One region of the Actinoallomurus rhizosphaericola genome, then DNA from elsewhere that is predicted to be linked to it. Evidence: riboswitches for the same ligand, from Rfam matches in the RefSeq annotation. Region 1 holds a riboswitch; each other region holds the start of a gene.
The links. Region 1 has a riboswitch for cyclic di-AMP ahead of NE234_RS07940 (NlpC/P60 family protein). Riboswitches for the same ligand answer to the same signal wherever they lie in the genome.
Positions count from the first base shown of each region.

Region 1 (3,262 bases):
GTGGGAGCCGGGGACCCATCAGTCCCTCGGGGTGAATCCGTCACGCACGGTAGGGCTACCTCTGGCCCGAACCCGTCAGCTAACCCGGTAGGCGGTAAAAGGGGAGCGAATGGATTCAGTAGGTCAAAAACTGCTAGAGGTCGCCAAGAGTCAGCTCGGCTATCACGAGAAAGCCAGCGGCTACACGAAATTCGGCGACTGGTACAGCACGCATGTCGACAAGGACCCGGTCTACAAGACGTCGGCCTGGTGTGACATGTTCCTCGCGTGGGCGGCCGACAAGGCCGGCGTCGAGGACTGGACCGGCCAGTTCGCCTACACCCCCGACCACGCCAAGTGGTTCAAGAAGCAGGGCGCCTGGGGCCACAAGGCCGAGCCCGGCGCGATCGTCTTCTTCTCGTGGTCGGGCGGCAAGAGCATCGGCGACATCGAGCACGTCGGCATCGTCGAGCGGGTCGACGGCCACACGCTGCACACCATCGAGGCCAACCACAACAACGCGCTGACGCGCGCCACCCGGGACATCAGCCAGGTGGTCGGGTTCGGCTATCCCTCGAAGGTCAAGGTCAAGGCGGCGCCGGCCGCCCCGCAGACGACCCAGGCCGACCAGAACTACGCTCCGAAGCACGCCGCGCCCCCGCCCGCCGTCAAGGAGATCGGCAAAGACGTCCAGGCGCAGGTCGACGCGCACACGACCGCGGCCCACGACTCGGCCGCCCCGTCGGCTCCCCTGCCGGACCAGCAGGCCGCCCTGACCGGGCTGCTGGCCGTCGTGCTGTTCGGGACGGTGGCCCTGGCCGTCGGCAAGTCGAAGGTCAAGGTGCCCGTCTCGGCGCCGAACGTCCGGGTCCGCAAGCGCGGCAAGCACCACCGCACGCCGGTCGAGCTGCCCGCCGAGGTCAGCGTGGCCGACCTGGACGCGGCCGACGCCAGCACCCAGCTCATGCCGGTCCTGTCCGCCGAGGCCGCCGCGAAGGCCGAGGACCAGGAGTTCTGGGGCAAGATCGCGGAGCTGGAGGAGGACGTCGAGCTGGCGTTCTGGAACACCCTGCACGCCGCGGTGTCGCAGAACGGCTCGCTCGAGACCGAGTCCGAGACGCAGTCCGAGTCCGTCCTGTCCTGAGGCCCTCACCCCGAGGTCCGTGGCCTGAGGGCGAGGGCACTGCGGCCCTCGTCCCGAGGTCCGTGGCCTGAGCCGCGGCGCCGAGCCGCTCGCAGCGCCGTCCGCGCGGTCCCCGTCTCCTCCCACCCGGAGGCAGGCGGGGACCGCGGCGTCTAGGCGCAAAGGACCAGCCGTACATCACCCGGAGTGACCATCCTGCGATCCCCCGGGCCATCTCCGCATGTTCGCGTTGGACGCCCCGTCACCATCCGTTAATCTCCAGCGAGTCGTCACCGGCCGAGAGACGGCCGGACCGCCGAATCGCCCGTCGCGCCGTGGCGCGCCGGGGAACCGGGGACCCACTCACGGAGGCACGGGGCGTTCCCTCGTCTTCGCACCGGGGTGAATCCGCGTCCGTCGCCGACGGCCCGCGGTAGGGCTCCTTCTCGTCCGAACCCGTCAGCTAACCCGGTAGGCGGCCTGAGGAGAGGAGCATCTGGATGGATCGATCCCGCGCCGCGGACACCCGCGACCCTCTTCATCCCGGGAAGGGCACGGCCCGCCGTACGGCGGTCGTGACCTTCGCCCTCGTCGTCGCCGGGCTCGCGCCGCCCGCACTGGCCGACACGGCACGCCCCGGCCCTCGCATCGACGCGCTCCGGCAGCGCGCCGGCCAACTGAGTGACCGGCTCGAACAGCTCACCGAGCAGTACAACGGCCTTAAGGTGCGCCTGGAGCAGGCTCAGCGGGCCGCCGCCGTCGCCGGCCAGACCTCGGCCCGCGCCGCCGTAACGCTGAAGGCCATCCAGCGCAAGGTCGGCCGGTTCGCCGCCATTCGTTACATGAACGGCACGGCCGACGACTCACCCGCCCTGCTCGCGTCCTCGGACCCGCGCGCGCTGCTGGACCGGGCCTCGACCCTGCACTACTTCACGCAGCAGGACGACACCGAGATCCGGCAGCTCACCGAGGCGATCCAGAACGCCCAGCGGACCGGCCAGGACGCCGGTGACCGCGCCGCGGAGGCGGCCGTCCTCAGAAGCCGGCTCGCCCGGCAGCGCGCCACCATCCGCGCCGAGCTGGAGAAGGTCCGTAAGCCGCTCCTGCAGGACGCCGTCGAGCGCGCCGGTAAGGGCGAGAAGGTGCCCGAGATCCCCGGCGGTCCCGGCAAGGCGGTCGGCGCCGTACGGGCCGCGCTGAGCCAGCTCGGCGTCCCGTACGTCTGGGGCGGCGCGACGCCCGGCCAGGGCTTCGACTGCTCGGGCCTGACCATGTGGGCCTACGAACAGGTCGGCATCAACCTGCCGCACTACGGCGGCGACCAGTGGAACGCCGGGGTGCACGTCTCCCGGGACCAGCTGGAGCCGGGAGACCTCGTCTTCTTCTACTCCGACATCCACCACATGGGGATGTACATCGGCGACGGGAAGTTCATCCACGCGCCGCACACCGGCGACCACGTCCGGATCGCCGACCTGTCGACCCGCCCCTTCGCGGGCGCGGTCCGCGTGGTCTGAGACCAGCAGACCCGGATCGCCCGCCCCGGCCCGTCTCTCCGCCGGCGTCGTCCGCGTGGTCGGAGACGAGCACACCCGGATCGCCCGCCGATCCGTTTCTCCGCCGGCGTCGTCCGCGTGGCATCAGACGGCCACGCGGACCCGCTCAGCGGCGAGAGCCGGGGATCACTTCCCGACGCGGTACATCTCCGCGACCATGAACGCCAGGTCGAGGGCCTGGCCGCGGTTGAGGCGGGGGTCGCAGGCCGTCTCGTACCGCTGGTGCAGGTCGTCCTCGACGATGTCGTGGCCGCCGCCGACGCACTCGGTGACGTCGTCGCCGGTGAACTCGATGTGCACGCCGCCCGGGTGGGTGCCGAGCGCCCGGTGCACCTCGAAGAAGCCGGCGACCTCGTCGAGCACGTCGTCGAACCGGCGCGTCTTGTACCCGCTCTCCGACTCGAAGGTGTTGCCGTGCATCGGGTCGCAGATCCACGCGACCTGGGCGCCGCTCGCGGTGACCTTCTCGACCAGGGATGGGAGGTGCTCGCGGATCCGCTTGGCGCCCATGCGGGTGACGAAGGTGAGCCGGCCCGGCTCGCGGTCGGGGTCGAGCCGCTCGATGAGCGCGAGAGCCTCCTCGGCGGTCGTAGTCGGCCCGAGC
Region 1 is NZ_JAMXMW010000003.1:52,481-55,742, forward strand. Features, by position in the region: cyclic di-AMP (ydaO/yuaA leader) riboswitch at 1-109, shown strand, start outside; gene NE234_RS07935 (CHAP domain-containing protein) at 110-1,123, shown strand; cyclic di-AMP (ydaO/yuaA leader) riboswitch at 1,415-1,597, shown strand; gene NE234_RS07940 (NlpC/P60 family protein) at 1,603-2,619, shown strand; gene NE234_RS07945 (class II 3-deoxy-7-phosphoheptulonate synthase) at 2,785-3,262, opposite strand, start outside.

Region 2 (3,262 bases), on a different contig from region 1:
GAACCCCACGGTCGTCATGAACCGACGGCCGGTCCTGGGCATGTGCGTACGCTCCTTGGCCATGATGATCCGTCCCTAGAGCGCGCCCGCACCGACGTAGTGCGAGCTGTACCAGACGTTGCTCAGACTGTCGATCTTGACGTACGAGCCCGTGTGCGGCGAGTGGATGAACTTGCCGCCGCCGACGTAGATGCCGACGTGCCCGAGGTCGTCGAAGAAGACGAGGTCGCCTGGGGACAGGTTGCTTCGCTGCACCCGGCTCGTGGCGTTGTACTGGTCCGGGACGACGCGGGGGATGCTCACCCCGGCCGCCGCGTAGGCCTTCATCGTGAAACCGGAGCAGTCGTACCGCGGGCCGGTGCCGCCGTAGAGGTAGGGGGTACCGCACTTGCTGTACGCCCACTCGAGCACGACGCGCGCCTTGCCGGTCGCCGAGCCCTGGTAACCGCCGCTGCAGTTGCTCGCCACGGGACCGCTGTCGTCACCGCCGCCACCGCCGGAGTCCGCCGCCGGGCCCAGCTTCTTGACCAGGGCCTTCTGCTGCTCGACGGACTTCTCGATGTTCTTCTTCTTGGCGAGGAGGTCCTTCTTCTTCTGCGCCAGGTCGGTGGCCGCCTGCTGCGCCTGCGCCTGCTGCCGCTGCAGCAGCTGGGAGACGTTGAGGAACTGGGTGAGCTCGGTGGAGCGGTTCTTCGACAGCGCCGTGAAGGCCGACATCTGGTCGAGCACCGTCTGCGGGTCCTTGGCCGAGAGCAGCGTGGGGATGTCGGTGCCGTCCGAGCCGTTCTTGTACGCGGACGCGGCCATCTGCGCGACACGGACGCGGAGCGAGGCCCAGGACTGGCGCTGCTGCTTGACCGAGGCGTTCAGCGCCTTCACTTTCTTGTCGGCCGCAGCCCACTGCTCCTTGGCCTTGTTGTACTCGTTGTCCTGCTTGTCGGCCTGTGAGTTCAGCTTGGCCAGCTTGGCCTTCGCCTGGCTCAGCGTCTGCTTCGGCTTCGCGTCGGCCGTACCGGCCGGCAGAGCCAGCGCCGCTGAGGCGGCGACGCACAGGGTGGCCAACACCCGGCTGCTGATCCAGCCGCTCGTCGGCCGTCCGACGGCCGTACCGTCGGCACTGCGCTGTGTTGCCACGATTCGCGGCACGCCCCTCTCCCAATGTCCGCCTACCGGGTTAGCTGACGGATTCGGGCGTGGAAGGCGCCCTACGGAGCATGCGCTGCTCCGATTCACCCCGGAAACCTGGTTCCCCGGCTCGTCGTGCCGGTGAGGATCGTACGGCCCGGACCTCGGGCGGCCTCACCGAACGTGACGACTCGGCGGAAGCCGGCGCCGTCGCCTGGGGGGCGACGAACCAGCGACCGGCTCAGCGCGTGAGACTAGTCAAGTCTCACGCTGGTAACAACCGCTTCTCCGGGAAATGCAGCAATTCACGTCATTTAAGCAACAGCGTGCGCGTGATTCGTCACGATGCGCGGTCAACGGAGATCGTCATCCACAGAGGAGGAATCAGGCCCTCTGCGGCGAGAATGCCCAGCGCGCGGCGCTCGAGCGGCCCGAGATCCAGGCCGGACTCCGGAATCACGGGCATGGTGGGAACGAGGCAGTCGGCGCAGGCGACGTTGCGTAGCTCACACTTGTCGCAGTCGATGAGCACGAATTCCTCCTCGTGTCGTCGTCATCGCCAGACGTTACGAGGACCCACCGACAATTCCGCTCGGCGATCCCAGGCGGAAACGAGGAAGAGGCGGCGGTCGGGACCGCCGCGGGACCGCCGTTCGAGGGTGACCCGGAAGGGGCGGCGGCCGGGTGCACGGCGTTCGACGGGTGACCCGGAAGGGGCGGCGGTCAGGTGCGGCCGAGGCGGCGGAGGAGGAGCGCCGAGGGGGCCGGCCGGGCGTCGGCCCGCCGGGCCGAGTCGCAGACCTCCTGGTCGGAGGAGATGACGACGACGGCGCGTCCGCTCGGCTCGGCGCGCACAAGGTGGCCGATCAGCTCGTCGGCCGTCTGCCCGGGCGCGCTGAACAGCACGCGCACGCCGCGCGGCGCCTGCACGGCGACGGGGGCGTTCAGCTCCGCGCCGTCGAAGACCACCGTCACCTCGGCCTTGGTCTGCGCGTGCAGCACGCCCAGGCCCGAGACGAGGCGTGACCGCTGGTCGGCCAGCGGCAGGTCGCCGTACCCGGTCTTGGTGACGTTGTAGCCGTCGATGATGAGATGGACCTGCGGGAGGGTGAGCAGCTGGTCGAGGAGCGCGGGGTCGCTGTCGGCCAGCGCCCGGCCCGGCAGCGTACGGTGCCCGGGGCGGCTGGGCGTGATGCCGCCCACGCTGTCGGCCGGCCGGGTGATGCCCGGCGGCAGCGCGATCTCGTCGCGGAGCCCCTTGGCGGCGTCGGTGAGGGCGTCGAGGAGGACGCGCAGGCGTGCCTCGTCGACGTTGCGGCCCTCGCGGGCGGCGCGCCGGGCGCTCTCCGCGGCCGCCTCGGCGTGCGACAGACGGCTGCGCAGCCGGCGCAGCTCCGCCTCGGCGCCGGCCGCCGCGACGGAGGCCGCGGCGCGCTCCTCCCCCAGCCGCCGGTCGAGGTCCTCCGCCCGCGCGTGCTCCCGCTTCGCCTTGCCGCGCGCCTCGTGCAGCCGTTTGCGCAGCTCGGCGTTCTCGGCACGCAGCTCCCGCAGCTCGGCGCGGAGCTTCTCGGTCTCCTCCGACCGGGTGGCCTTGGCCGCGGCGATCTGCTCGCGGAGCTCGGCGACCTCGCGGACGACCTTGGCCTCCTCGGCGGCCGCCGCCGAGCGCTCCAGCTCCCGGCGGGCGGTCTCGACGCGTTCGGCCCAGCCCGGCGGGCGCAGCAGGTACGCGAGGGCGGCGACGGTGACCGGGTCGGCGGCGGGCGGCACCGCGCCGGAGCCGACCGCCTCGCTCAGCACCGGCTCGCTCTCCCGTACGACGTCGGCGACGCGCTCGCGGAACCCGCCGTCGTCCTCGAGCTGGGCGGCGATCAGGGTCGCGGCCAGCCGGGCGCGGCGGCGGGGCTCGAAGCGGGCCACCCGCCGGAGCGGCGCCGGAATCTCGTCCGGCCGCAGCGTGCCGATGACGCCCGCGGCCGCCTCGACGACGCGCTGCCGGACCGCTTCGGGGAGCGGCTGGTCGAGGTGTTCGGCCGGGCCGGTGTCGATGGTCTGCTCCTCATGGTCGCGGGCGGTGCGCCGTGACGCGTGCACCGGGCTCCGTGTCGCCGTCGCTGCCCAGCGTAGACGCCCCGGC
Region 2 is NZ_JAMXMW010000011.1:163,290-166,551, reverse strand. Features, by position in the region: gene NE234_RS24355 (C40 family peptidase) at 1-42, opposite strand, end outside; gene NE234_RS45460 (C40 family peptidase) at 76-1,146, opposite strand; cyclic di-AMP (ydaO/yuaA leader) riboswitch at 1,148-1,279, opposite strand; gene NE234_RS24345 (hypothetical protein) at 1,466-1,657, opposite strand; gene NE234_RS24340 (NYN domain-containing protein) at 1,849-3,219, opposite strand.
Region 2: it holds a riboswitch for cyclic di-AMP, as region 1 does, so the genes downstream of both, NE234_RS45460 (C40 family peptidase) here and NE234_RS07940 (NlpC/P60 family protein) in region 1, are expected to answer to the same signal.

Region 3 (3,262 bases), 170 kb from region 1:
TCGCCTGGATCACCGGGATCCGGCGCGAGGAGACCTCGCACCGGCGCGGCGCGCGCGTGGTCGAGTGGAACGCCGCGCGCGGCAAGGTCAAGGTCAACCCCCTCGCCCGCTGGACCCAGGACGACCTGCACGGCTACATCGAGGAGCACGGCATCCTGGTGAACCCGCTGCAGTACGACGGGTACCCCTCGATCGGCTGCGAGCCCTGCACCAAGCGGGTCGCGCCGGGTGAGGACCCGCGCAGCGGACGCTGGGCCGGCACCGGAAAGACCGAATGCGGCATCAACCTGTGAGAGCCGGGCGATCCGGGGGCGGCGGGGCGGTCCCCCTGGTCGCCGTGGCCCACGGAAGCCGGGACTCGCGGGCGGCGGCGACGGTCGAGGAACTTCTCGATCTTGTACGCCGTTCCTCGGGGGTGCGGGTCGTGACCTCGTATCTCGACCACGCTCCCCCGGCGCCGGGGCAGGTGCTCGGTGGTCTCGTCGGAGAGGGGGCCGACGAGGCCGTCGTGCTCCCTCTCCTGCTCACCGCGGCGTACCACAGCAAGACCGACATCCCCGGGGTGCTGCGCGCGGCGCGGGCGTCTTATCCGCGGCTGACGCTGCACTACGGCGCCACGCTCGGCCCCCACCCTCTGATGACCGGCGCCCTGGAGCGGCGGCTCGCCGAGGTCGGCGTCCGGCCGGACCCGGAGACGGCCGTCGTGCTCGCCGCCGCCGGCTCCAGCGATCCGGCGGCGAACGCGACGATCGGCCGGATGGCGCGCGGCTGGCGGGGCTGGCGCGCCGTCGTCCCGGCGTACGCCTCCGCGGCCCGTCCCACGCCCGCGGAGGCCGTGCGCGCGCTCTACGCGGCGGGAGCGCGGCGTGTGGTCGTGGCGTCCTATTTCCTGGCCCCGGGCTTCTTCGCGGACAAGGTGCGGGACGAGGCCCTGGCGGCCGGCGCCGTGGCCGTCTCGCCGGCTCTGGGCGCCGTCCCGGAGCTGGCGGAGATCACCGCGCAGCGCTACCGGGAGGCCCTCCTCAACGCCGGTCCCGTCGCGGTCGCGGGCTGAGCGACCAGCGCGGCGGGTATCTCCTCCCGGCGCCGCAAAGCCTTGTGCCGTCAGGCTTTGCGATTGATCGCCATTTCGGCGATCTTTATCGAGGCGCAAATTCGATCATTCGGAACCGATCATTAGACGATCTTTTAGCGATCATCTATTCCGGCCCGCGATGTGAGCCATGTCGCAAACATAGGTATTTGGTCGGCCGATATTTGTCTGCTATGTTCCCACTAAGTCCGGAGGGACGCCCCCCATGCGCCTCCCGGACATCCGCCGGCGGCGGCCGGCCCACCAGCGCAGACGGCGCAGCGCGAAGACGCGTGAGGGCCTCCGTACAGAGCCGAGACGGTTCATATCCAAATCACGCCACTCCCGCGGAGCACCGCTCGATCCCCATGGAGCGGGAGCGGCAACGTCGAGTCCGTGAGAGTCACGGAGCCGGGGACCCATGAGCAGTCCCGGGGTGAATCGGCACATCCGTCGTGTCGTAGGGCGACTTCCACGCCCGAACCCGTCAGCTAACCCGGTAGGCGTACTGGAAGTAAGGAGTCAGAACCTTGTCCGCGAGTCTTCCCTGATCTGAATATCCGGTCGTCGTCCCGCCCCTGGGACCGTACGGCCAGACCCTGTCTCTTTGTTCGTGCCGTCCGCGCAAGCGGGCGACCCGCTGAATCCGCACCTCGCGGAACCGGGGACCCACCGCACCATTGGGGTGAATCGGCACTTCTGTGCCGTAGGGCAGCTTCCACGCCCGAACCCGTCAGCTAACCCGGTAAGCGGCATGGAAGCCGAAGGAGTACCCCCCGTGTCCCCTCGACACGCCAAACCCCGCTTTACCTCGAAGAAGAAGTGTCTCACCGGCCTCATCGCCGGCGCCGTGACCGCCGGCGCGGCGGCGACGACCGTCGTGACCGCAGGGCCCGCCCTGTCCGCGCAGGCCTCCACCGTGTCCCGTCCGGCCGTCCACCAGGTGGCACAGAAACCCGCACCCGGTACGGGTAAGGCGGAGCACGCCCGCCCCGCGGGCGACGACGCGCACCTCAACGTGCACACCGTCGCCGAGCAGAAGCAGAAGAAGCTGCCCACGGCCGCGGACGTCCTGAAGCTCGCCGAGTCCCAGGTCGGTACGACCGAGAACGCCACGGGCGGCAGCAAGTTCAACCAGTGGTTCATGACCACCCCGTACGCCAAGGCCGGTGCCGCCCGCGACGGCGGCTCCGTCAGCGACTACGCCAACGCGTCCTGGTGCGACATGTTCGTCACCTGGGTCGGCGACACGCTGGGCGTCAAGGGCATGGGCGGCGACGCGTTCACCCCCTCCCACGCCAAGTGGTTCATCTCGCAGGGCCGCTGGGGCAGCGTTCCCAAGCCCGGCGCGGTCGTCTTCTTCTCCTGGAGCGGCGGCGGGGTCGACAACATCGATCACGTGGGCCTGGTCGTCAAGGACAACCACGACGGCACCATCCAGACGGTCGAGGGCAACACGGACGACGCCGTGAAGGTCCGGACGCGTAACACCTCCACCGTCGTGGGCTACGGCTACCCGGAGTACCCGCAGCAGTAGCCGCCCGTCGGCGCGTGCCGTGCCGCCGCCGGTGCCGCGGCACGCGCGACCTCCCCTTCCCGGACTTCTCTCCGGATCTCTCTCACCCCTTCCCCGGTACCCCCATGCCCTCATCCCCGCATGCCCCCGAAAGGAAAGCGATGATCAGGCTTTCGACCAAGGCCATCGCCAGCGTCGCCGCCGGAGTCACCCTGGCCGGCGCCGGCGTCACCACCGCCCTCGCCTACGGGGGCACCTCGGAGGCGGCGGCGTCGCCTCAGGCGCAGAGCGCCCCGGCGAAGGTCGCGCAGCAGGCGCCCGCGCAGGCCGAGAAGCGCGTCCAGAGCGGTGCCCAGGACCGGATGCTCCTGTCGGTCAAGAAGGGCAACGACCCCAAGAAGCAGGCCAAGGCCCCGGCCCTGCCCACCGGTGTCTCCACCGCGACCTCCTTCTGGGACCCGTCGACGGCGTCGGGTAAGCCGATGGCGTACGAGACGATCGCCAGCCCGTACTGGCCGCTCGGCACCAAGGTGAAGGTCACCTACAACGGCAAGAGCGAGATCGGGATCGTCGAGGACTTCGGCCCGGCGGAGTGGGCGGTCGCCCAGCACAACCCGCCGGCGCTCATCGACCTGTCGGAGAAGATGATGAAGCACCTCACCGGCACCGCGTCC
Region 3 is NZ_JAMXMW010000003.1:226,763-230,024, forward strand. Features, by position in the region: gene NE234_RS08730 (phosphoadenylyl-sulfate reductase) at 1-293, shown strand, start outside; gene NE234_RS08735 (sirohydrochlorin chelatase) at 275-1,054, shown strand; cyclic di-AMP (ydaO/yuaA leader) riboswitch at 1,449-1,592, shown strand; cyclic di-AMP (ydaO/yuaA leader) riboswitch at 1,701-1,838, shown strand; gene NE234_RS08740 (CHAP domain-containing protein) at 1,851-2,609, shown strand; gene NE234_RS08745 (septal ring lytic transglycosylase RlpA family protein) at 2,750-3,262, shown strand, end outside.
Region 3: it holds a riboswitch for cyclic di-AMP, as region 1 does, so the genes downstream of both, NE234_RS08740 (CHAP domain-containing protein) here and NE234_RS07940 (NlpC/P60 family protein) in region 1, are expected to answer to the same signal.